3 regions of the Actinomadura sp. 7K534 genome follow, and region 3 is predicted to be linked to each of the others. Evidence: riboswitches for the same ligand, from Rfam matches in the RefSeq annotation. Region 3 holds a riboswitch; each other region holds the start of a gene.

Region 1 (7,825 bases), on a different contig from region 3:
GCAGGGCAGGGCCGTCACCCGGCCCGCGCCGAACTCCTTCTCCAGCTCCTGCGCGGACGCGGCGAGCCGCCGCTCGTGCGCGTCGGAGATCAGGACGCGGGCGCCCTCCTCCAGGCAGCGGCGCGCGGTCGCGCCGCCGATCCCGGCGCCCGCCGCCGCGGTGATCACGACGGCGCGGCCGTCGAGGAGGCCGTGCCCGGGTACGTAGGGGGGCGTCATCGGCGTGCCTCTCTGCTCGCGGCCGGTTCACGGGGCAGGCCGAGGACGCGCTCGGCGATGATGTTGCGCTGGATCTCGTTCGACCCGGCGTAGATCGTGTCGGAGCGGGAGAACAGGAACAGCCGCTGCCAGTCGTTCAGGTCGTAGGGCGCGCCGTCGGCGACGAGGCCGGCGGCGCCGAGGACGTCCATCGCCAGCTCCCCCAGTTCCCGGTGCCAGGTGCTCCAGACGAGCTTGGAGATGGACGACTCGGGCCCGGGCGCCCCGGCGGCGATGCCCGCCATCGTCCGCACCGCGTTCAGGCGCATGATCTCCAGGCCCATGTACGACCTGGTCAGGCGGTCGCGCAGCAGCGGGTCGTCGATGGCGCCGGTGCGGCGGGCCAGTTCGGCGACGCCCTCGAACTCGCGGCGGAACCCGACCTGCTGGCCGAGCGTCGCGACGCCCCGCTCGAACCCGAGCGTCGCCATTGCGATCTTCCAGCCGTCGCCGGGCGCGCCCACGATGTTCCCGGCGTCGGTGCGGGCGCCGTCGAAGAAGACCTCGTTGAACTCGGAGGTGCCGGTGAGCTGGACGATCGGGCGGATGTCGACACCGTCCTGCTTCATCGGGACGAGCAGGTAGGACAGCCCGCGGTGCCGGGCCGACCCGGGCTCGGTGCGGCAGACGACGAAGCACCAGTCCGATTCGAGGGCCAGCGACGTCCAGACCTTCTGGCCGTCGACCGCCCAGTGGCCGCCGCGCAGTTCCGCGCGGGTCTGCACGTTGGCGAGGTCGGAGCCGGCGCCGGGCTCGGAGTACCCCTGGCACCACAGTTCCTCGACCGCGACGATCGGCGGGAGGAAGCGGGCGCGCTGCTCGTCGGTGCCGAACGCGATGATCGTGGGGCCGAGGAGGTTCTCGCCGATGTGGTTGACCCGGGCGGGGCCGTCCGCGAGCGCGTACTCCTCGTGGAAGATGACCTGCTGCTCGACGGTGGCGCCGCGCCCGCCGTACTCCTCGGGCCAGCCCACGCACGTCCAGCCGGCGGCGGCCATGTGCCGCTCCCAGGCGAGCCGCTCCTCGAACGCCTCGTGCTCGCGGCCGGGGCCGCCGAGCCCGCGGGCGTGGGCGAACTCTCCCGACAGGTTGGCCTCGAGCCAGTCGCGGACCTCGGCGCGGAACGCCCGGTCCGCCGGGGAGTCGTTCTCTGTCACGCCGCGCACTCTACCAAACAGTTGTTAGAAAGAATCGCCCCCCAGTGCGGGCTCGGCCGCGCGCTCCGCCACCGGTCCGGAGACGTGCGACGGCGCCCGCACGGGCCGCCTGCCCACGGCCCGCTCCGCTGGGACGGGCGGCAGATCGCGGTGGAGGAGATCGAAGAGCCGGTCCCATCTGGCGAGGACCGCGTCCGGATGAAAGCGCGTGACCGACGCGCGGGCCTCCGCGCCAAGTGCGCGGCGCAGCGCCGGGTCCTCGATGAGGCGCTCCATCTCCCGCGCGAACGCGGCGGTGTCGCCCGGGTCGACGAGCACGCCGCCCCGCTCGTCCCCGAGCAGGGCCCGGACGCCCGGCGCGCAGTTGAAGGCGACCGTCGGCAGCCCGTACGCCATGGCCTCCAGCACCGACATCGGGAAGCCCTCGGCCCGCGACGGCAGCGCGAAGACCGACGCCTCCACGAGCGCCTCCTCCACGTCGTCGACCACGCCGCGGAACTCCACCGAGCCCGACAGCCCGGCCGTCCGCACCCGCCCGCGCAGGGCCTCCTCGTCCGGCCCGCCGCCATAGATGTGCAGCCGCCAGCGCGGGTGGCGGGGGGCGAGCCGCTCCCACACCTCCAGCATCAGGTCCACGCCCTTCTCGTACGAGAGGCGGCCCACGCAGGCCACGACCGGGAGGTCGAGCGTGGGGTGGACGCTAGGGACGATGTGCAGCGCGTTCGGGATGTAGTCCACGTTCGTCATCCCGTCCCTGGCCCAGGCGTCGGCGTCCTCCTCGGTGAGCACCAGGAAGCGGTCCACGCCGGCGTAGTTCTCCTTGACCCGTCTGTACCGGGACGACTTGCGGGTGGCCCAGAACGACTCGTGGCTCATGCCCACCACGCGCAGCCCCGCCGTGTCGGCTCGCCGCACCCACTCCATCGCCCACACCTGCGCCGCGATGACGACCGAACCCGGCCGCGCGGCGGCGAACAGCTCCGACAGCCGGGCGGCGCCGCGCCGCTGCGCCGCCGTCCGCCGCAGATCCCGGCCGCGTGCGAGCAGGTTCAGGCGCTCGCGGCGCCGCCGGGGCCGCCACGCCATCGCGGGCGACCGCCATTCCCTGTGCAGCACCTCGACGGCGTACGAGCCGTCCCTGCCGTGGTGGTGGCGCTCCGGCCCGCTCGTGATCGCGACGAGGGTGACGCGGTCGCCGCGCCCGGCCAGCAGCCGCGCCATGTGGTGCGCCCAGCGCTGCAGGCCGCCCATCTCGTCGGCGTTGTTGCACACGATGAAGACGTCACGCGGTGCGGCCATTCCTCTTCCCCCTGTGGCGTTGCGGTTCTGCGGCCCGGAAGTAGCGGTCCACGACCGCCCGGGCGGCGGTGCCCCGGTCGTGCTCGCCGAAGCGCGCGGCGAAGGCGCGGCGCCGGGCGGCGTGGACGGCCGCCGCCCGGTCCAGCCCGGCGAGCGCCGCGACGAGCTCGTCCCCGGTGCGGGTGATCGGCCCCGGGGCGTGCCGCTGCAGGTCGAAGTAGCCGGTGACGCGGTCCCGGCCGTCCGGCAGGTGCAGCACGATCGGGCGGTCCAGGAGCGCGAAGTCGAACATGATCGAGGAGTGGTCGGTGATCAGCGCGTCGGCGAGCAGCAGCAGCGGGGTGACGTCGGGCACGCCTCCCACGTCCCGCATCACCGTGTGCGAGCCGGGCGGGAGGTTGGCCCGGCACAGGTAGTGGGGGCGGACGAGCAGGACGAACTCGTCCCCCAGTTCCCGCGCGAACACCTCGGGTTCGAGGGGCGGCTCCAGCAGCCGGACCGGGCGGCCCTTCGGGCCCGTCAGGAACGTCGGTGCGTACAGCACGGCGCGGCGACCGTCGCCCAGCCCTAGCGAGTCCCGGAGGGCGGCGACCTCGGCGGCCAGCTCGGGGTCGTCGTCCAGGCCGTTGACCAGGGGATCGTTGCGCGGGTAGCCGACCGGCAGGAGTTCCGCGCGGACGCCGAGGCCCCCGCACAAAGTCTCCTCGTCGTGCCCGGACCGGACGAGGAAGCAGTCGTAGCGATCGACCATCCGCCGCAGCCGCTCCCGCTCCGCGGCGGCACCGCCCTTGAGCCGCGGCTGGTCCAGGCCCATCAGCTTGAACGCCGACCCGTGCCAGGTCTGGATGTAGGTGGTCTCCGGCCGCTTGCGGAGCCCGTCCGGGTAGCCCTGGTTGTCGATCCAGAACTCGGCCCGCGCGAGCGCCAGGTAGTAGGCCCAGGACCCGCGCTTGACGAGCTCGGCGTCGCGCGGGAACCCGTCGGGGGACGACGCGTACGACCACACGGCCCTGACCGGGAGACCCGAGCGGCGCAGCTCCCGGTAGACGTACTTCGGGTTGTCCGAGTACTGCTTGCCGAGCTGGCTCTCGAACACCGCGAGGCCCGTCCGGACCGGCAGCCGGCTCAGCACCCGGTTGAACACCGCGACCTTGGTCTTGCGCGAGGTCAGCCTCCGGCGGGCGCTCCTGTCCAGCCGCCGCACACGCCGCCAGGCGCGCCGTCCGGCCCGGACCACCGGGACGCGGCGCGCGGCCGCGCCGGCCAGCCGCGCCCACGGACTGTCCGTCTCCAGCGCGAACGCCAGGTGCCCGCCGCCCGTGACGTACGAGCGGAGCCGGTCCCCGGCGAACCGCGTCAGCCGGGGCCGGACGGGCAGCACGACCCCGTCCAGCTTGGGCGACCCGCGGCCCTCGCCCAGCCGGGTGACCACGTCCTCACCGTCCGCCCTGAGGCGGAGCCGGACGTCCCAGACAGGGTCGATGAGCCCGGTCGGCCGGAGCACCGCGACGGGGTCGAACTCGGCCTCCCAGCCGATCCGGTCGCCCTCGTGCCGCAGCCTCGCCCGGATCCGCGCCCTCCGGGATTTCCGCCGCCGGTCGCAGAACTCCAGTGTGCCGGACAGTCCGGCCGGGCCGATGCGGCCCAGCGGGTTCAGCACGTGGCCGGCCATGCGGGCCCGCCCTCCCCGCATCTCCAGCTCGGTCACCGTGTTGGCCGGCCGAAGATCCTTCAGGGGGCGCAGATGGAAGCCGAAGTCCGTGACGTCCAGGACGCGGCGGCCGAGGGCGCCGCGGGGCCGGCCCGCGCCCCAGAAGACGCGCCCGTCCCGCTCCACGAGCCGCGCGCGCAGCTCGGGCCGCTTCTCGGGGGCGTACTCCGCGGCCGCGAGCGCCCCGGCGTGGTCCCCCTCGCGCACCAGGTACGCGGCGATCGCGGGCAGCGTGTTGGCCTCCTCGAACACGCGGGGATCGAGCTCCGCCAGGTAAGCGGCCGCGAGCCCCAGGAACCGCTCCTGGTAGCCGACGTCGCGGCCGCGCATCTCCCGCATGTAGAGGACCAGGTCGTGGTTGATGAACTTGACGTCCTTGGCACGTCCCAGCTCGTGGGCGCCGCGCAGCGCGAACAGCATGTCGATGCGCCGGTGGATCTCCAGGCGGTCGGCGAAGTTCGCCAGGTCCGCGCGCCGGTTGGAGATGGAGGGCGCCGGCGTCCGCTCACTGACCAGCCAGTTGTAGACGCGGTGCGGGATCAGCGCCGTCCCCCGCGCCGCCAGGTAGGCCTCGGCGGTGAACAGCAGGTCCTCGTAGTGCAGGTCCTCGACGAACCTGAGGCCGTGCTCCTCCAGGAAGGACCTGCGGTACGCCTTGTTGGTCGACAGGGTGTCGTAGAGGAGGCGGGGGTTCTCCTCCAGCGACCCGAACACGGCTCTGCGCCGGTAAAGCCACGGGTACCAGGGCCGGACGCGTTCCCGCGCCCCCTCCGGCAGGTCCAGGAAGATCCGGTCGCACCGCCCGGACACCAGGTCGGCGCCGGTGTCCTCGGCGGCGCCGAGCAGGTTCAGGCAGGCGTGCCGGTCCAGCAGGTCGTCGCTGTCGAGGAACATCACGTACCGGCCGGTGGACGCCTCGACGCCCGCATTGCGCGGCCGGCCGCAGCCGCCGGAGTTGGACGGCAGGTGCACGGCCCGGACGCGGCCGGGGTGCGCGGCGGCGATCCGGTCGGCGACCTCCGCCGTGCCGTCGGTGCTCGCGTCGTCGACGATGACCGTCTCGACACCGCCCAGCGACTGCCCCAGCGCCGACGCGACCGCGCGCGGCAGCCTCCGCGCATCGTTGTAGGCGATCACGACCACACTCAGATCCGGGCGCACTGACATCCCCCCGCGGCTTCGGCTCCGGGAGCCCCCGGACCTCCGGCGAAGGCGCCCGACCCCGGCCTTCCCGCTCGTGGACGCTCCCTTCCAGGCGCCGGTCGGACGCGCGTGCACGGATTCCTTTCCAGGAACGCCGCGCTGAGGTCCAAGAGCGATCAAAGGCTGTCAATGGTTGGCATTACCCGACTTCCGCGGAGAGAAGGGGCACCCGGCCCGGGAACGCCAGAAGGCGCCCGGCAGGACTGCCGGGCGCCTTCCGATCGACGCGGAACCGCGTGGAGCACGGACGTGGCCGTGCGGTGGATCAGGCCTTGTAGTCGGGGTAGCCGTAACCCACGATCACGGACTTGCTGCGGACCTTCTTCTCCACCTTGTCGTTCGTGTTGCCCTCGATGGTGCTGACGGTGCCGTTGCCGTTGTCCTTGACGACGATCCCGACGTGGTCGATGGCGCCGATGCTGGAACCGCGGTCCCAGTCGAAGAACACGACCGAACCCGGCTTGGCCTTCTGGCCCCAGCGCCCGGTCTCCTTGAACCAGGAGGCGTGCTGGACGGTGTAGGCGTCCCAGCCCATGTTCTTCACACCGGTCTGGGCGCCCAGCCACGACACGAACATGTTGCACCACTGCGCGCCGTTGTAGGCCTTGACCGAGAACCCGCCGTCACGCTTGGCGGTGGCCTTGGCGTGCGGGGTCGACACGAACCAGTCGTGGTACTTGGTCTGGCCGCCCCGGCCCTCCGAGATGCCGACCTGCTTCTCGGCCAGCTTGATGACCTCGGACGGGTCCACGTCGCGCGGCGGGACCTTGTAGCCCATCTTGCGCGCCTCGGCGGCCGAGAGGGCGGTGGAGCCGCTCGACTGGTTCGACTGGTTCGAGACGCTCGCCGCGACGGAGCCGTTCTTGGCGGCCGCCTGGGCAGTGGTCTCCGCCGACGCGTCGCCGGCGAGGGGGTTGATGAGCGCGAGCCCGACGGCCCCCGCGAGCACCGCGCCTACCGCGGCGCCGACCGCCTTGTCCTCGGCGGTGATGTTGTCCATGGAAAGTCGATTGAAACGACCGGTCATGCAGGGAATCTCCTTGTCTTCCATGACGCCTACCGGGTTAGCTGACGGATTCGGGCATGGAAGCAGCCCTACGGCGCGACTCTCGGACGCGCCGATTCACCCCTGGAACCTGGGTCCCCGGCTCCGTGCCGGTCGGATTCGACCGGACGGACTCGGCCTCGCACCGCGGGCGCGGTGCTGACTGTTCGGATTTATCTCAGCGACTGATCTCGGTGAGGGGGCGCGCATCGTCTGGCGCGCATCGCGTGCGGGATCCGCTCCGCGATCCTCGGCCGCGACATGGGCGGCCGGTGGCAACGCATGGGGTGCGCTGCGTGATTCGGATAGAAGGTATCAACGTTCTCAAGGAACGCAAATCGCGGACAAAACACCGTCTTGCCTGCTCAAAGACCTTCCAAGACACCACCAACAGCGTAAGGACCCGATGTCTTCCCGATCACCGGTCGACCGGCCACAGCCCCTGCCAGCAGGGGCCTCCCGGCATCCGGGGAAAGGTAAAGGACCCGGGGACGACGACGGCCGGCACATGGCGGTCCGCCACGTACCGGCCGTCTTCACCCCCGGTTACGCGTGGTGCACATCACACGAGGCGGTTCTCCCGCCCCCGAACATGACGCTCCTCACTCCACGCGGACGGCGAAGAGCGTGGTGTCGTCGGCCGCCCTGTCGTGCTCCATGCGGGCCAGGACCTCGTCCAGCACCAGCTCCGGCCGGGTGGAGGAGTCCTGCAGGATGTCGGTGAGGCGGTTGATCCGGTCGTCCAGGTCGGCGTCCCTGCGCTCCACCAGCCCGTCGGTGTACAGGAAGATGACGTCGCCCTGGTCGAGCTGGGTGGTGATCGTCGTGTACTCCCAGTCCGTCATCGCGCCGAGCATCGGGTCGCGGACGACCTCCAGGCGCTCCGCCCGGCCGCCCCGCATCAGGATCGGCGGCGGATGGCCGGCGCACGTCCACTCCATCACCCGCCGGCCCGGGTCGAAGACGGCGACGATGGCGGTCCCCGTCGCCGTCGGGTCCATGGTGCCCACCAGCTCGTTCAGCCAGCCCACCAGCCGTCCCGCGGGCTCGCCCGTGCAGGCCAGGCCCAGCAGCCCGTTGCGGCTGCGCGCCATCGCCGCGGCGGCGGGCAGCCCGTGCCCGGCCGCGTCCCCGATGGCGAACAGCGCGCGC
Region 2 (7,825 bases), on a different contig from region 3:
GTTCGTCGGCGGCGCCCGCGCCGAGTAGCCCACGGCTGGCCGGGTGTGGCCCCTCCCGTGAAGAGCCGGAGATCCGAACGTACGCTGGCAGCGCGCATTCAGATGATCGCTCTGCGTGCCCGGCGGCCTGCGGCGATCATGGCTTCCGCCGCGCACATGTGACCGCCGCGGAACGAGGAGCCGGCCAGTGCAGCAGATGTCCAAGGGCGCCAACATCGACCTGTCCGGCCTGATCGCGGCGACGGGGCCGTTGACCGTCGCGCTGAGCTGGATCGATCCTTCCGGTGAAGGTGAGGCCGATGTCTCGGTGCTCCTGGTCGACGCCGACGGCAAGGTCGGCAGTGACGCGGACTTCGTCTTCTACAACCAGCCCGCGACGGCCGACGAGTCCGTCCGGCTCCTGGGCAAGGCGCCCACCGCCACGGGCAGTGAGGACCGCATCCTCGTCGACCTGACGGCGTTGCGTCCCGGGGTGGAACGCCCGGTCGTCGCCGCCAGCCGCTACAGGGGGGCGACCTTCGGGGTACGAATCCGGGCTCGCGGGGCTGGCCACCGACTTCAAGATCAACGTCGATGACGGCGACGAGGACGAGCCGGGCGAGGCGCCGTCCTCGGAGGGCCCTACGTCCGACACCGACCAGCCCGAACCGGTTGCCGCTACGCCGGTCAAGGACGAGCGGCCGAAGCGGGTTCGGACGGCCAAGAAGAAGACCACCCTCCCCAAGGCGGCGAAGGTCGATCTGGCCGAGCATTCCTCGTGGCGGCACGCACGCCTGTTCTCGGTGACCGGCCTGCGCAATGACCAGGAGCGCGAGGTCCGCGCCACCGCCACGCTGCTGTCGGTGATGGCGCAGGTTCCCGAGTTCGGTCGCCGGCTGACCGCCCGTTTCAACGCTCCGGCCGGGATGGTCCAGACGTTCGCCGAGGCGAGACTTCAAGCACGGGGACGGCAAGGTGCGGCCGGACGGCGTGCTGCGGGTGGCGAGGGCGGGCAGGATCTGGACGGCGCTGATCGAGACCAAGACCGGCGGCAACCCCCTCAAACCGGAGCAGGTGCAGGCTTACCTCGAGGTCGCGGCCCGGAACGGCTACGAGGCCGTGATCACCCTGTCGAACGACCTCGCCCTCGGCAGCGAGCACCGCCGGGACGCTGCGCCTGGGCGACCGGCGCGCCATGCAGGTGGCCGAGAGCTGGGAGAAGCTGATCCGGCAGTTGTGCCTGCGCCTGAGCGGCAGGACCGGCACGGGTGTCGCTCCCGTGCTCCGCAGGCGGCGGGACGGGGACGCGTCGGTGCGCCGCCTGCAGACCGTCACGTCCCTGGTCGAGACCGGGCGGATGAGCGCCGAGATCCGCATGCCCACGGCCGGTGGGCCGGTCCTCCTCGAAGCCGATCTGCGCACCGGCCAGATCGAGACCACCGTCGAGATCCCCGCCGCGGACCGCGCGCGTGCCCTCACCCGCGTCCAATGGCTGTTGCGGCAGCTGCACGAGGCTCCGCCCGAGCTCCGCATTGAAGCCTTGACGCCCGGCCACAAGACCGGCCCGTGCGAGCTCCTGGCGAACCTGACCAGCGAACCCGGCATCCTCGTCCCCGGCGGCGGGAAGCAGATCACCACCTTCCGGCTGACCCTCCCGTCCGGCATGGGCACCAAGCGGGGCACGGAGGAGACCGGCTTCGTGCGCAGCATCGACAACGCGATGGACCGCTTCCATCAGGACGTTCTTCAGGTCCTATAGCTCGATACCGCGGCGGCTGTTTGATCGAGTCCTCGGGGAGCCTGCATGCCCGGGGGTCAGGGGCGTGCGGGCGTTTGGGCAGGTGGGGTCAGGTTTGCGGGGTGTTTGCACCTGCTTGAAGCTTTGGTACGGTCAGTCCGAAATCGGCGCCTGCCAGGTGCCGTAACCATCTGATCGTGTCCGTTCCGTCTGGGTCGTGTGTCGGCCGGGCGGGCGGCTGCGCCGAGTCCGCGTGTGCGCGGAGCCGGGGAACCAGCGCGATGTGCGGGTCCATGCCCGCCTCGCAGGGGTGAATCGACGCCTCCACGCCACGTGCGACGAGGGTCGTAGGGCGACTTCCATGCCCGAATCCGTCAGCTAACCCGGTAGGCGGCATGGAAGGAGCAACTGCCGTGATCGGTCGGCACCGTAAGAAGAAAATCGAGCCCGCTCCCGTGCTGAGCGTCGTCCTCGCCGGTGTCTTCGCGGGCGCCGTGGCCGTGGCGCCGCTGGACGGGGGTTCGGCGGACGGCGGTTCCGCGGACTCCAAGGAGCCTCCGTCAACGAGGGCCGTCGCGGAGCGCGTCGACAGGTCGGCGACGAAGCGGGACGACACGCCGTCGGCGAAGCGGGACGAGGGGCCGCCGCGCAAGGCGCCGGATGACTGCGACCCCTCGAAGAGCACGGCCCGGTACGCCAACGGGCGGATCCCGGTCGACCAGCTCTGCAAGCTGCCCCAGGACGGGGAGTACCTGCGCGCGGACGCCGCGGTGGCCTTCTACAAGCTCAACGCCGCGTACCACGATCGCTTCGGCAAGGAAATGTGCGTGCGGAGCTCCTACCGCGGCTACAACAAGCAGAAGCAGCTCTACCAGCGCATGCCGGCGGGGATGGCCGCGCGTCCCGGCAACAGCAAGCACGGGATCGGGATCGCGGTCGACCTGTGCGACGGCGTCCAGCGCGAGTCCTCACCCCAGTTCAAGTGGCTGGAGGACAATTCCAAGAAGTACGGCTGGATGCACCCCAGGTGGGCCTACAGCAGCCCGTACGAACCGTGGCATTGGGAGTTCGACGTCGGCCAGGCGTAACGGCGTCACCTGTCGCGGAAGAAGCCGTGGCGGGCCAGGATCTCGGCGAGGCGCCGGCCGGTGGGGGTGAGGACCATCCCGGAGCCGCGGCACGTCTCGCAGGCGGCCTCCTCCGGGCCCTCCGGCCGGGCCCTCATGTGGTCGTCGATCGCGCGGTCGATGGCGGCGACGATCGAGGGCTCGGCCGGGCCCAGCCGGACCGAGCCGTAGGAGAAGTCCTGGTGCGGCGCATTCTCGGGGGTCATGTCCGCCGCCCTGCGCGCCGCCTGTGCGACCCGGACCAGCTCGTCGGCCTGCCGGTACCACGTCCGCCACTGCTCGCGGACGACGCTGCCCGTGCCGCCGCACGTCCCGCACTGGGTTTCGAGCGCGGCCAGGAACGGCGCCCAGGGATCGGCGGGGCGGGCCGCGTCACCGGTCATTGACGCGCGCCCTCACGCTTCTCCGCCGACCAAGAGCCGGCGTCCCGGCTGCTCTCCCACGGCCGGTCATACGGGGACGGGCCTCCCGAGGTTCGAGTGAACCGGAACTCGCTCGGGAGCGTCGGCCGCGGCGCCTAGTTGATGTTCAGGTCGCCCTGGACGTCGCGGAGCTGGACGACCTTGTCGGCCCGGCCGTTGAAGACGTTGACGACACCCTCGTCGTTGGCGGACGCCTTCGTCTGGGCCTGGTTCCAGAGGGCCTCCAGTTCCGCGCGGAAGCCGGGATCCTCGTCCAGGAGGCGCCGGACGGCCCCTTCGACGGCGTCGGGGTCCTCGGCGACCCTGGCCAGGGCCGCCTCGTCGGACGGACGTCCGCGGAACCGCTCGCGCACCCGCCGGCACATCTCGGCGACGGCCGCACGGACGGGTTCGCCCGCGACCTCGACGGCTTTGCCGGCCATGGCGGTGGCGACCGCCACGGTCATGGGATCTGTCATTCGTTCAGTGCATCACGACCGGCAGCCCTTGTGCAGTGTTCGTCCCAAGTCGGTCCCGCCCCGGCCGGTTACCACATAAAAATGTACGGAATGGCCGAGATGACGGTTATGGCGTCGACGAGCATCAACACTGGTACCACCTTGTGTGCGGGGTGGCCTGGCGACATCGCGCAGGCTGGGGTGGGCGCGGTCGGGATGATCGGCCGATCGCATCCGATTGGGGATCTTAGCCGGAAATGATCAGCCATGTGGCGATTAGCTGGGCATCTCACGACGGAGCCACTCATTCGAAAGTAATAAGACCGATTTGTGAATTTTCAATCGTTAGTTAGGTGCGCTTCGTGCCGCGGTGTCCTGGATGGCGGCGGTGCGATGACTTTTCGTCGCGGGGGCGGTCCACATGCGAGAGGCACATCACCAGGATTGGATCGCCGATGCGCGAGCGGACGCACGAGCCGTATCCGGCCCTGCGGGGCCGGTGGTTGCTGGAGCGGGCGATCGGCTTCGCGCTGACGTCGGTCCAGGCGGTCACGCCGGAGATGCTGCAGCGGCGGACTCCCTGCGCTTCCTGGGACCTCGAGATGCTGCTGCTGCACCTCCGGGACTCCCTCTCCGCGCTGCAAGAGGGCATCTCGCCGGGGCGGGTCGCGCTGACCTCCGTCCAGCCCGGCCGGGAGGAGCATCCGGTGTCGGCCGTGCGGGTGAGCGCGATCCGGCTGCTGCGCGCGTCCGGGGCGCTGGGGCAGGTGGAGATCGGTGACCGCCGGATGGACGGGGAGCTGATGGCCGCGGCGGGGGCGGTCGAGGTGGCGGTGCACGGGTGGGACATCGCGCAGGCGTCGGGGGAGCGGCGGCCCGTTCCGCCCGACCTGGCGGAGGAGCTCCTCCATGTCTGCCCGTTCGTGCTGCCCGAGTCGCGCCCTCCGCTGTTCGCCGACCCCGTCGACGCGGGGCCGGGCGCCTCCGCGGGGGACCGGCTGGTCGCCAGGCTCGGGCGCCGCCCGCGGCGCTGAGGATGCGGCCGCCCGCGGATGGAAGAATCGGGTGCCGGCCGCACCGAGGGAGAGAACCAGTGAAATCCTCCGTCCCGTACCTGCTTCCCGAGGGTCGCGAACGGGTCCTCACCATGATCGGCAAGGGTCAGTACATTCCCGCCATCAAGCTCGTCCGGGAGGTCACGGGGCTCGGGCTCAAGGAGGCCAAGGAGTACGTGGACAGCCTGAAGGGCGAGGCGTTCGCCAGGGTCGTCCCGCCCGAGGCCCAGGGCAAGGCGCAGGCGCTGATCGCCCAGGGCAGCCCCAAGGACGCGGTCAAGCTGATCCGCAGGGAGCTCGGCCTGGACTCCAGGGCGGCGAAGGACTACGTCAAGGCCCTCCAGGACGGACGCCTGACCATCGCGCCGGTGGGCGTGCTGTCGGACCGGGTCCGGGCGTTCAAGCAGGCCGGCGACCACGAGTCGGCGATCGCGCTGGTGTGCGCCGAGACGGGCATGCGACGCGACGAGGCGATCCGCTTCGTCGAGGCGATCCGCTAGGAACCGCTGGAAGCTAGAAGCGGTCCGGGGCGGGGAACAGCTCGACGGGCTGTTCGAGGAACGCCTTGGCGGTGTGCGACATGTGGAGCCGCCAGTGGGCCTCGGCGGCGTCGGCGTCGCGCGCCTCGACCAGCTCGGAGAACCTCCGGTACGACCGGACGGCGCGCCTGCGCCCGGTGATGCCGGTGACCTGCCCCGACCGGCGGTAGAACGCCGAGACGACCTCGCTCAGCAGCCGCGCGAACAGGGCCATCGAGGCGTTCCCGGCGTGCTCGAACAGCTTCTCGTGCACCAGCGCCGCCGCCTCGCCGAACGCGGTGCCGTCCGCGATGTGCGCGGCGTCCGCGGCGGCGTCGACCGCGGCGCGGAAGTCGGCGAGCGCCTCGGGCGTGTGGGTCTCGGCGAACATCCGGGCCAGCCACGGCTCGATCGCCGCCCGGGACGCGTAGAGGTCGTTCATCGGGACGCCCTCGATCTGCAGCAGCAGCGCGAACATCCGGGAGATGTGCTCGACCGTCGGACGCGTCACGCGCGGCCCGCCGTTCCGGCCGCGCAGCACGGTCACCAGTCCTTCGGACTCCAGGATCCGCAGCGCCTCGCGGAGCGTGCTGCGGGCGATGCCGAAGACCTCCATGAGCTCGTCCTCGGTGGGGAACCGGTCGCCCGGCCGCAGTTCACCGCGGGCGATCTGCGACCGGATGGACGAGGCCACGAGCTCGGAGGTGCGGGCGCCGCGTCCGGCGGGGCGCGGGATCCGGACGGGCTCCGGCGCCCGGTCGCGGTGCGCGGCCGGTTCCCGTCGCATGGGACCGCTCCTTCACGTGGGGAGGTCGACCGGTCCAGAATAACAACGGAATCAATCTACTGATTTGCTGGAGCGCCGGGCGGCCGTCAGGGGCGCCGGGAGCGGAACGACCCTTGGAGGGGCCATGGCGATCGCCATCACCGAGGAACACCGGGAGCTGGCGCGGACGGCGCGCTCGTTCCTGCGCGACCAGGACGCGCGGGCGGCGAACCGGGCGCTGCTGGAGGCGGACAAGGAGGAGCCGCCCGGCTTCTGGGCGGAGTTCGCCGGGCTCGGGCTGCTCGGCCTGCACCTCCCCGAGGAGCACGGCGGCGGCGGGGCGGGCCTCCAGGAGCTGGTCGTGGTCGCCGAGGAGCTCGGGCGGGCCGCCGCGCCCGGCCCGGCGCTGCCCACGATGGCGGCGTCCGCGGTGATCGCCGCGTCCGGTGACGAGGACCTGCGGGCGCGGCTGCTGCCTGGCCTGGCGTCCGGGGAGACCCTGGCGGCGCTCGGCGTGGACGGCTCGGTGAGCCTGCGCGACGGCGCCGCCTCCGGGGACGCCGGGGTCGTGCTCGGCGGCGGGCTCGCGGAACTGCTCGTCCTCGCCGCCGGGGACGACATGGTCGTGGTGCGGGCGGACGCGGCGGGCGTCACCGTCGAGGTCCCCGGCAACCTCGACCCGTCCCGCCGGTCGGCGCGCGTCCGCCTCGACGGCGTCCCGGCCGAGGCGGTGCTCGCGGGCGCCCGGAAGCACGCCACCGCCGTCGCCCGGACGCTGGCCGCCGCGGAGGCGGTCGGCGGGGCGCTCGAATGCGTGGAGACCGCGACCGAGTACGCGAAGGTGCGGCAGCAGTTCGGGCGGCCGATCGCGACGTTCCAGGCGGTCAAGCACCACTGCGCGAACATGCTCGTCGCCGCCGAGCTGGGCACGGCCGCCGTGTGGGACGCGGCGCGGGCGGCGTCCGGCCCGGCCGACCAGTTCGAGCTGGCCGCGGCCGTCGCGGCGGCGCTCGCGATCCCCGCGTTCACCGGCAACGCGGGCCTCAACATCCAGGTGCACGGCGGGATCGGCTTCACCTGGGAGCACGACGCGCACCTGCTGCTGCGCCGGGCCGCGACGCTGGAGGCGGTGTTCGACCCGCACGCCGCGGAGCGGGACGTGACGCGGCTCCGGGCCGCCGGGGCCGCCCGGAAGGCGAACCTCGACCTGCCGCCCGAGGCGGAGGCGGAGCGGCCGCGGATCCGCGAGCTCGCCCGCGAGATCGCCGCGCTGCCCGCCGCCGAGCAGCGGACCAAGCTGATCGAGACGGGGTACGTCCAGCCGCACTGGCCGCGCCCCTGGGGCGTGGAGGCGAGCGCCGGGCTGCAGCTCGTCATCGAGGACGAGTTCCGCACCGCCGGCGTGAAGCGCCCCCAGTACGGCATCACCGGCTGGGTCATCCTCACCCTGATCCAGCACGGCACGCAGGACCAGATCGACCGCTGGGTGCGGCCCGCGCTGACCGGCGACGAGATCTGGTGCCAGCTGTTCAGCGAGCCGGAGGCCGGGTCGGACGCGGCGGCCGTCAAGACCAGGGCCGTCAAGGTGGACGGCGGCTGGCTCGTCAACGGGCAGAAGGTCTGGACGAGCGGCGCCCACTACTGCCGCTGGGGCTTCGCGACCGTCCGCACGGACCCGGACGCCGCCAAGCACGCCGGCGTCACCATGGTCGTCGTCGACATGAAGCACCCCGGCGTCGAGGTGCGGCCGCTGCGGCAGACCACCGGCGACTCCGACTTCAAC
Region 3 (7,825 bases):
CCTGATCTTCACCTCGAACCTCGGGATGTTCGTCCCCGGCCGGGACCTAACGCTCCGCGACGCGTCGCCGCACGACCCCGGGATGGGCACCAGGGTGCAGAACATCACACCGGGGATGTCGTACGAGGAGGTCCAGCACCGCATCAAGAGCGCCGTCGCCGACCACTTCACCGAGGTCCTCAACCGGCCGGAGCTGCTCAACCGGTTCGGGGACAACATCGTGGTGTTCGACTTCATCTCCGCCGAGGCGGCGCACAAGATCTTCGATCTGCAGTTCGCGAACATCTGCCGCAGGGTCACCGACGAGCACCGGCTCGTCCTCACCGTGAAGAGCGAGCCGCTGGCGACGCTCCGCGAGTGGTGCACCGAGGAGCTGGACAAGGGCGGGCGCGGGATCGGCATGGCGCTGGAGTCGCACTTCGTCAACCCGCTGGCGCGCGCGCTGTTCGACCGGGAGCTCGGCCCGGACGAGAAGATCACCGTGACCGGCATACGCCGCGAGGGCGGCATCGTCCATCTGGACCTCACGTGACCCCCGAGGGCCGGACGGGCGACGTCGACCCGGCCGCGACGCTGCTGCTCGCCAAGGCGCACTACCCGGTGACCACACTCGGCCCCGGCACCCGCGCCGGCATCTGGACGCAGGGCTGCACGCTGCACTGCCACGGCTGCCTGTCGCGGGACACATGGGACGCGGATCCGGGTAAGGCCGTCCCCGTCGAAGCGGTCCTGGGCTGGCTGGACTCCCTGCCCGGACCGGTGGACGGGGTGACCGTTTCGGGGGGCGAGCCCTTCCAGCAGCCGGCCGCGCTGGCGGCTCTGCTGAAGGGCATACGCGCGTGGCGACAGAACCGCGACCGTGAGACGATTGCGTTGGACATATTGGTCTACAGCGGATATGTCTACTCGCGGCTCGCCCGCAGCGGCGGGACGCGCGAGATCCTGGACATGTGCGACGCCGTGGTCACGGGGCCGTACGTCGACCGGCTCAACCCCGAGGGGGGACACGCCGAGGACGGCTCTCTACTCTGGAGGGGGTCGGCCAACCAGCGTGTCGTTCCGTTGTCCCCGCTGGGGCACGAGCGGTACGGAGCACTGGCCGGCATCGGGAAGACTGAGAAGGCTACAGGGCCCCGAGTACAGGTGTCCGTGGACGAAGGGCCGGAGGGAAGGCGGGTGTACTACATCGGGATCCCGCGAAGAGGTGACATGGAGCAGCTCACGTCGATGCTCGACCGCGCCGGCGTGCGCTCGGGGGATGTGTCATGGCGACCTTGAACTGTCCTGTCTGTGACGAGCCGTTCCAGCCGGGCGACCTGCTCTGCATGAGCTGCGGGGCCAACCTGGCGCGCGCCGGCGGCGGCGCCCACCGGCAGCAGGGGCCGGGCGGGTACGACGACCAGCAGCGGCAGGGGTACCCGCCGCAGGGCCCCCAGGGCGGCCAGCAGTACGGGGCCCCGGGGCAGCACGGCCAGCCGTACCAGCCGGCACCTCAGCACGACCCCTACCAGCAGCAGGCGCCGCAGCACCAGGCCCCGCACCAGCCGGGCCCGCCCGGCCAGCCGCAGGACCCGTGGGGCCCGCCGCAGCAGCAGCCCGCGCAGCCGGACGCGTGGGGCGCACCGCCCATGCCCGACCAGCACGGCCAGCCGCAGCACGGTCAGCCTCAGCACGGCCAACCCCAGCATGGTCAGCCTCAGCACGGCCAACCCCAGCATGGTCAGCCTCAGCACGGGCAACCGCAGCACGGCCAGCCTCAGCACGGCCAGCCCCAGTACGGCCAGCCCCCGAACCAGCAGGGCGGGCAGCCGCAGCACGGCGGCGGCCAGCCGCCCATGCAGCATCAGCAGCCGGGCGGGGACCCGTGGGGCATGCCCCAGCAGCAGCCCCAGCAGGACCAGTGGGGCGCACCCCAGCCGCAGCAGCAGTACGGCCAGCCCGAGCAGCAGTACGGGCAGCCGCAGGAGCAGCAGTTCCCGCCGCCGCAGGACCAGTACCAGCAGCGCGAGCCGCAGTACCAGCCGCAGGACCAGTACGCCCCCCAGGACCAGTTCGGCATGCCGCAGCCCGGTCCGGCGGACCACGGCTTCGGGGCGCCGCCCCCGCAGCACGGCGGCGGCCAGCCGCCGATGCCGCCGCACGGGCGCGAGGCGACCCTGCTGCCCCCCGACCAGAACCAGGGCCCGCGCCCCGGCGCGGACCCGGGCGGCACGGCGTTCATGTGCCCCTACTGCGAGGCGGTGCTGTCCAACCCGGGCGCCGCGCAGTGCGAGTCGTGCCTGCGGCCGCTCCCGGGGAAGGGCACGCCGATCCTGCGCGTGCAGTTCCCCACGGGCGAGCTGAAGGTCTCCGTCGGGCAGCACCTGGTGCTGGGCCGCGACGCGGGCCAGTCCCCCGTGGCGTCGACGTTCACGCAGTACGACAACGTGTCGCGGCGCCACTCCACGGTGTGGCTCGACCCGTCCGGCACCGCCTGGGTGCGGGACGAGGGCTCCACCAACGGGACCTTCGTCAACGGCGAACGACTCCCCCGCGGCGTGGAGGCCCCCCTCCGCGACGGCGACCAGCTCCGCCTGGCCGCCGACGTGACGGGCACCGTCCAGCTGGCCTGAGCAGCACGTCAAAGGGCGGCCCCCGGTTCACGTGAACCGGGGGCCGCCCTCTGTCGTTGGTTGGGCCGGGTCGCGCCGGCCCGGCGGGTGTCAGCCGGCGCGCTTGGTGCGGGCGCGCGTGCGCTCGCGCTCCTTGGCGTCCAGCACGACCTTGCGGATGCGGACGAAGCGCGGCGTCACCTCGACGCACTCGTCCTCGCGGCAGAACTCCAGTGCCTCCTCCAGCGACAGCAGCCGCGGCGGGGTGAGCCGCTCCAGCTCGTCACCGGTGGACGACCGCATGTTCGTGAGCTTCTTCTCCTTGGTGATGTTGACGTCCATGTCGTCGGCCCGGGAGTTCTCCCCGACGATCATGCCCTCGTACACCTCGGTCGTCGGACCGACGAAGAACGTCCCGCGCTCCTGCAGGTTCATGATCGCGTACGCGGTGGCGGCGCCGGCCCGGTCGGCGACCAGGGACCCGGACGGGCGGGTCCGCAGCTCCCCGAACCAGGGCTCGTAGGACTCGAACACGTGGTGCGCCATGCCGGTGCCCCGCGTCTCGGTCATGAACTCGGTGCGGAACCCGATCAGGCCGCGCGCCGGGACCAGGAACTCCAGCCGGATCCAGCCGGTGCCGTGGTTCGTCATCTGGACCATCCGGCCTTTGCGGACGGCCAGCAGCTGCGTGACGGCGCCGAGGTGGTCCTCGGGGATGTCGACGGTGAGCCGCTCGACCGGCTCGTGCTTGCGGCCGTCGATGACCTTCGCGACCACCTGCGGCTTCCCGACCGTCAGCTCGTAGCCCTCGCGGCGCATGTTCTCCACCAGGATCGCCAGGGCCAGCTCGCCGCGGCCCTGCACCTCCCACGTGTCGGGCCGCTCGGTCGGCAGCACCCGGATCGACACGTTGCCGACGAGCTCGCGGTCCAGCCGGTCCTTGACCATCCGGGCGGTGACCTTGGTGCCCTTCTCGCGTCCCGCCATCGGCCCGGTGTTCGTGCCGATCGTCATCGAGATCGCGGGCTCGTCCACGGTGATCAGCGGCAGCGGGCGCGGGTCGTCCGCGTCGGCGATGGTGTCGCCGATCATGATGTCGGGGATGCCGGCGATCGCGATGATGTCGCCCGGCCCCGCCTCCCGCGCGGGCTTGCGGGTGAGCGCCTCGGTCATCAGCAGCTCGGTGATCTTCACGCGCTCGACCGTGCCGTCATGCCGGCACCACGCGACCTGCTGCCCCTTCTTGATCGTCCCGGCGTGCACCCGGCACAGCGCGATCCGGCCGAGGTAGCTGGAGGCGTCCAGGTTGGTGACGTGCGCCCGCAGCGGGACGTCCGGGTCGTAGGACGGCGCCGGGATCGTCTCGGTGATGACCTTGAACAGCGGCTCCAGGTCCTCGCCCTCCGGCATCTCGCCGTCGCCCGGCTTCTCCAGCGAGGCCCGCCCGGCGCGCCCCGACGCGTAGACGATCGGGAAGTCGATCTGCTCCTCGTCGGCGTCGAGGTCCATGAACAGCTCGTACGTCTCGTCCACGACCTCGTCGATGCGGGCGTCGGGGCGGTCGGTCTTGTTCACGACCAGGATCACCGGAAGCCGCGCGGCGAGGGCCTTGCGCAGCACGAACCGGGTCTGCGGGAGCGGGCCCTCGCTGGCGTCCACCAGCAGGACGACGCCGTCCACCATCGACAGCCCGCGCTCCACCTCGCCGCCGAAGTCGGCGTGCCCCGGGGTGTCGATGATGTTGATCGTCATCCCGTTGTGCAGGACCGCGGTGTTCTTGGCGAGAATGGTGATGCCCTTCTCGCGCTCCAGATCGTCGGAGTCCATCACCCGGTCGTCGACCTGCTGGTTCTCGCGAAAGGCCCCGGACTGCCAGAGCATGGCGTCGACGAGCGTCGTCTTCCCGTGGTCGACGTGGGCGACGATCGCTACGTTACGGAGGTCGTCGCGCGTGGAGTTGGGCATGCGAGGCTCGCCTTGGCTGAGAGAACGGGGATCGCCGCAGAGCGCGGCACTGACTCATTCTACTTGCCCGCGCCCGCAGCCCGCCCTGCAGCGGTCGTCCGGTCCGTCCCAGGGCCCCCGATTCGCCAACTTTGCTCGTTCTTTGTAATCTGCCCGAGATCCGGTCGTTCGGAGTCCCGCCCCCGGGACTGCGGCCGGAGCGCCTAATCTCCCGCGTGTCGGGAGAGCCGGGGACCCAGGTCCCTGGGGTGAATCGACGCACGTCGTAGGGCGATCTCCCCGCCCGAACCCGTCAGCTAACCCGGTAGGCGCGCGAGGAGAGGAGAAGACCGGCTTGGCTCCGGCCCCCCGACGGTGGCGCCGCATCGCGCCCGCCACCACGGCCACGATGCTCCTGATCGGCCTCGGCACCGCCTCACCCGTCACCGCGCACGCCGCCGCACCGGCCCGGCTGTCCCCGACGCCCACTCCGACGACGGAGGAGGGGCTACGCAAGAGCCTCGACGCGCTCAACGAAGAGGCCGAGATCCTCACCGAGAAGTACAACAAGACCCGCGTCGACCTCGGCAAGGCGCAGCAGGCCGAACGCGCCGCCGCCAGGCGGGCCGCATTCCTGCGCGCCCAGGCCGCCCCCGCCCGCGAGCAGCTCGGACGGCTCGCCGCGGTCAACTACATGACCGGCGCACCCGACGTGATCTTCGGCGCCGACGGCTCCCCCGAGGGCCTCGCCGAACGCGCCTTCCTCACCCAGAGCCAGGCCAACGCCGTCCTCTCCCTGCAGAAGCAGATCCAGCAGGCCGAGACCGCGCAGCGCACCGCCGAAGCCACCACCGCCCAGGTCGAGAAGGCCACCGCGGACGCCAAGGCGGCCCGCGAAGCCGCCCGGAAAAAGGTCGCCGAGGTCATGAAGCGCCTCGACAAGCTGACCACGACCCGCGTCAGCGACCCCCGCAGCGGCCTCCGCGCCACCGTGAAGGGCTCCGACCTCCCCGCCGACATGGCCCGCAAGGCCCTCGGCAAACTCGGCTCCCCCTACGTGTGGGCCGCCTCCGGCCCCAACAGCTTCGACTGCTCCGGACTCGTCGTCTGGGCCTACGCCCAGGTCGGCAAACGCGGCCTCCCCCACTACACCGGCGCCCTCTACGGCCTCGGCACCAAGGTCCCCCGAGACCAGCTCCGCTCCGGCGACCTCGTCTACTTCGGCGGCAGCCTCCACCACATGGGCATCTACCTCAGCGACGGCAAGTACGTCCACGCCCCCCGGACCGGCGATGTGGTGAAGATCTCAAGGCTGTCCGACCGCTCCGACTACGCGGGCGCCAACCGCATCACCTGAGACGTACGAGGGCTTCCTGCGGCGCGGTAGGAAGCCCTCGTATTTATTGTTTTTTGTTGGTTAGGGCCCTGGGGGCCCTAACCAACAAAAAACGTGCGATCGCTGCATCGCTCCGACTCGCCTAGCGGCTCGCTGCGCGATCGGGCGGTGTTTATTGCATTGCCCTTGGCAGTCAGGCGCTGGAGCGCCTTCCCTTCGGCGGGCACTGCGTGCGATCGCTGCATCGCTTCGACTCGCCTAGCGGCTCGCTGCGCGATCAGGTTTCTTGCTTCGCTCGAAACCTGCCTTCGGACGCAATCGCGACGGTTTGGGTTGTCGCGGGGTTGCGGTGGTGGCTGATGTCCGTGCGTACGTGGGCTGATGTCGGCGTACCCGTTGTCGCCGGTTGCCGGTGACGGTATGCGGCCGACCGACCACGTCTGCCGGGTTCGTCCTAATTAGCGTTCGTGGGTAGTGCATCGCGGGGGGTGGGGTTAAGTCAGGCCGTGGGTTGCTAGGGCCTCTATTACTGGGCGGTCGCCTGGTAGCCAGTCGACGTCGTACAGCTCGTCTGGGGTCAGCCAGCGTAGGGCTAGGTGTTCTAGGGGTTGGGGTACGCCTTCGACTATCTTGGCGGTCCAGACTCGGAGAACGGTTGTATCGGAGAGGGGCCAGTCGCCGCCTATTCGGGTTTGCAGGCTGACCTTGATGTTCAGTTCCTCGTGGCACTCACGTATCAGGGCGTTCTCGTCTGACTCGCCGGGGTCGACCTTGCCTCCCGGGAGTTCCCAGCCGCCTGCCATGTGCGGTGGTTCGGCGCGTTGGGCGCTCAGGAGGCGGCCCTCGGAGAGGATCGCCGCTCCTACTATGACCAGGTCGGCCCTCTTCATCTTGGTCCCTCCTGGACGGACTGGAGCAGGCGTGTCGCGTCCTCGACTATCCGCTCCAGGTGGCCGCCGTGGGCGCCGCGCCAGTAGAGCTGGCCGCAGTTCGCGCAGCGGCCGTAGACGTCGTAGGAGCGGCGCGTGCCCGCCTCCAGGTGGTCCTCGATCTCCTGTTTGTCGACCGGGACGAGTTCGCCGTTGCAGGCGGTGCAGCGGGTCCACGGGCGCAGGACGGGCGCGAACCGGTCCAGGACGTCGCGGAGCTGGTCGTCCGGGCGGGCGCCGCGGACGTACGCGCCGAACCACAGTGCGCGGCGGCGGAGGAGCCCGCGGTCCTGGGTGAGCAGGACGCGGCCCTCGTCGTTGGCCTGGACGACCAGCGCCGGGTCGTCCATGTCGTTGTGGTAGGCGGTGTCGAGGCCGAGGAGGCGCATCCGGCGCGCGAGCGTGCCCAAGTGCACGTCGAGGACGAAGCGCGGGGCGTCCTGGCCCGGCTCCAGCGGGACGGGCTGCGGGCGCGGCACCGCCTCCACGCGCACGTCGGCGCCGGCGGCCGGGCGCATCGACGGGTCGGCGGGCTCGCCGCCGACCGTCATCGGGCCGGCCTCCGGCAGCGGCACGCCGAGCGACTCCACCAGATGCCCCAGCGTCGAGGTCCCGTCGCAGGCGACGCGGCTCACGCTCGCCCGCCGCGTGGCGGGCAGGAACATCAGCAGTTCGTCGGCGAGGCGGATCGTCAGCTCGGGCTCCACGACGATCAGCATGCCACGCGGAACGCGGAATCCCCGCCGCAATATCCGTCCCGGGTCCGTCAGCCGCCCGGGCGGTCGGCGGCCAGTTCGCTGACCTTGCGCTTGAAGTCGGGCCTGGCGAGCGGGCGGGTCGTGCCCACCCAGTCGGAGCGCTTGTAGGGCTTCACGCCGATCGCGGGCACGCACGTCGAGCAGCTCGCCACGATCATCTTGTTGTCGCCGATCACCATGCCGACGTGGCCGGGGTTGTTCGCCGACGTGCCCGGACCCGAGTTGAAGAACACCAGGTCGCCGGGCTGCTCCTTGCCCTTGTCGACC

The links. A riboswitch is a leader RNA that binds a small molecule or an ion and turns the genes downstream of it on or off. The one in region 3 is predicted to bind cyclic di-AMP.
Region 1: linked by a shared signal. The riboswitch ahead of E1266_RS10650 (CHAP domain-containing protein) and the one ahead of E1266_RS21475 (C40 family peptidase) in region 3 are both predicted to bind cyclic di-AMP.
Region 2: linked by a shared signal. The riboswitch ahead of E1266_RS14910 (M15 family metallopeptidase) and the one ahead of E1266_RS21475 (C40 family peptidase) in region 3 are both predicted to bind cyclic di-AMP.

What each region holds. Positions count from the first base shown of each region.
Region 1 covers NZ_SMKB01000036.1:34,889-42,713, forward strand. The annotation lists gene E1266_RS10630 (SDR family oxidoreductase) at 1-219, opposite strand, end outside; gene E1266_RS10635 (acyl-CoA dehydrogenase family protein) at 216-1,415, opposite strand; gene E1266_RS10640 (glycosyltransferase) at 1,440-2,714, opposite strand; gene E1266_RS10645 (CDP-glycerol glycerophosphotransferase family protein) at 2,698-5,586, opposite strand; gene E1266_RS10650 (CHAP domain-containing protein) at 5,894-6,655, opposite strand; cyclic di-AMP (ydaO/yuaA leader) riboswitch at 6,667-6,809, opposite strand; partial or broken gene E1266_RS10655 (PP2C family protein-serine/threonine phosphatase) at 7,276-7,825, opposite strand, start outside.
Region 2 covers NZ_SMKB01000061.1:1,794-9,618, reverse strand. The annotation lists gene E1266_RS14920 (tautomerase family protein) at 1-28, shown strand, start outside; gene E1266_RS38805 (TerD family protein) at 197-577, shown strand; gene E1266_RS38800 (hypothetical protein) at 1,175-1,738, shown strand; cyclic di-AMP (ydaO/yuaA leader) riboswitch at 1,949-2,125, shown strand; gene E1266_RS14910 (M15 family metallopeptidase) at 2,131-2,805, shown strand; gene E1266_RS14905 (hypothetical protein) at 2,811-3,227, opposite strand; gene E1266_RS14900 (hypothetical protein) at 3,362-3,724, opposite strand; gene E1266_RS14895 (TIGR03086 family metal-binding protein) at 4,159-4,737, shown strand; partial or broken gene E1266_RS14890 (ribosomal protein L7/L12) at 4,845-5,258, shown strand; gene E1266_RS14885 (GntR family transcriptional regulator) at 5,272-6,063, opposite strand; gene E1266_RS14880 (acyl-CoA dehydrogenase) at 6,188-7,825, shown strand, end outside.
Region 3 covers NZ_SMKB01000112.1:6,888-14,712, forward strand. The annotation lists gene E1266_RS21450 (AAA family ATPase) at 1-532, shown strand, start outside; gene E1266_RS21455 (4Fe-4S single cluster domain-containing protein) at 529-1,278, shown strand; gene E1266_RS21460 (hypothetical protein) at 1,182-2,141, opposite strand; gene E1266_RS21465 (FHA domain-containing protein) at 2,130-2,612, shown strand; gene typA (translational GTPase TypA) at 2,703-4,556, opposite strand; cyclic di-AMP (ydaO/yuaA leader) riboswitch at 4,747-4,883, shown strand; gene E1266_RS21475 (C40 family peptidase) at 4,891-5,892, shown strand; gene E1266_RS21480 ((deoxy)nucleoside triphosphate pyrophosphohydrolase) at 6,366-6,761, opposite strand; gene E1266_RS21485 (Mut7-C RNAse domain-containing protein) at 6,758-7,519, opposite strand; gene E1266_RS21490 (NlpC/P60 family protein) at 7,567-7,825, opposite strand, start outside.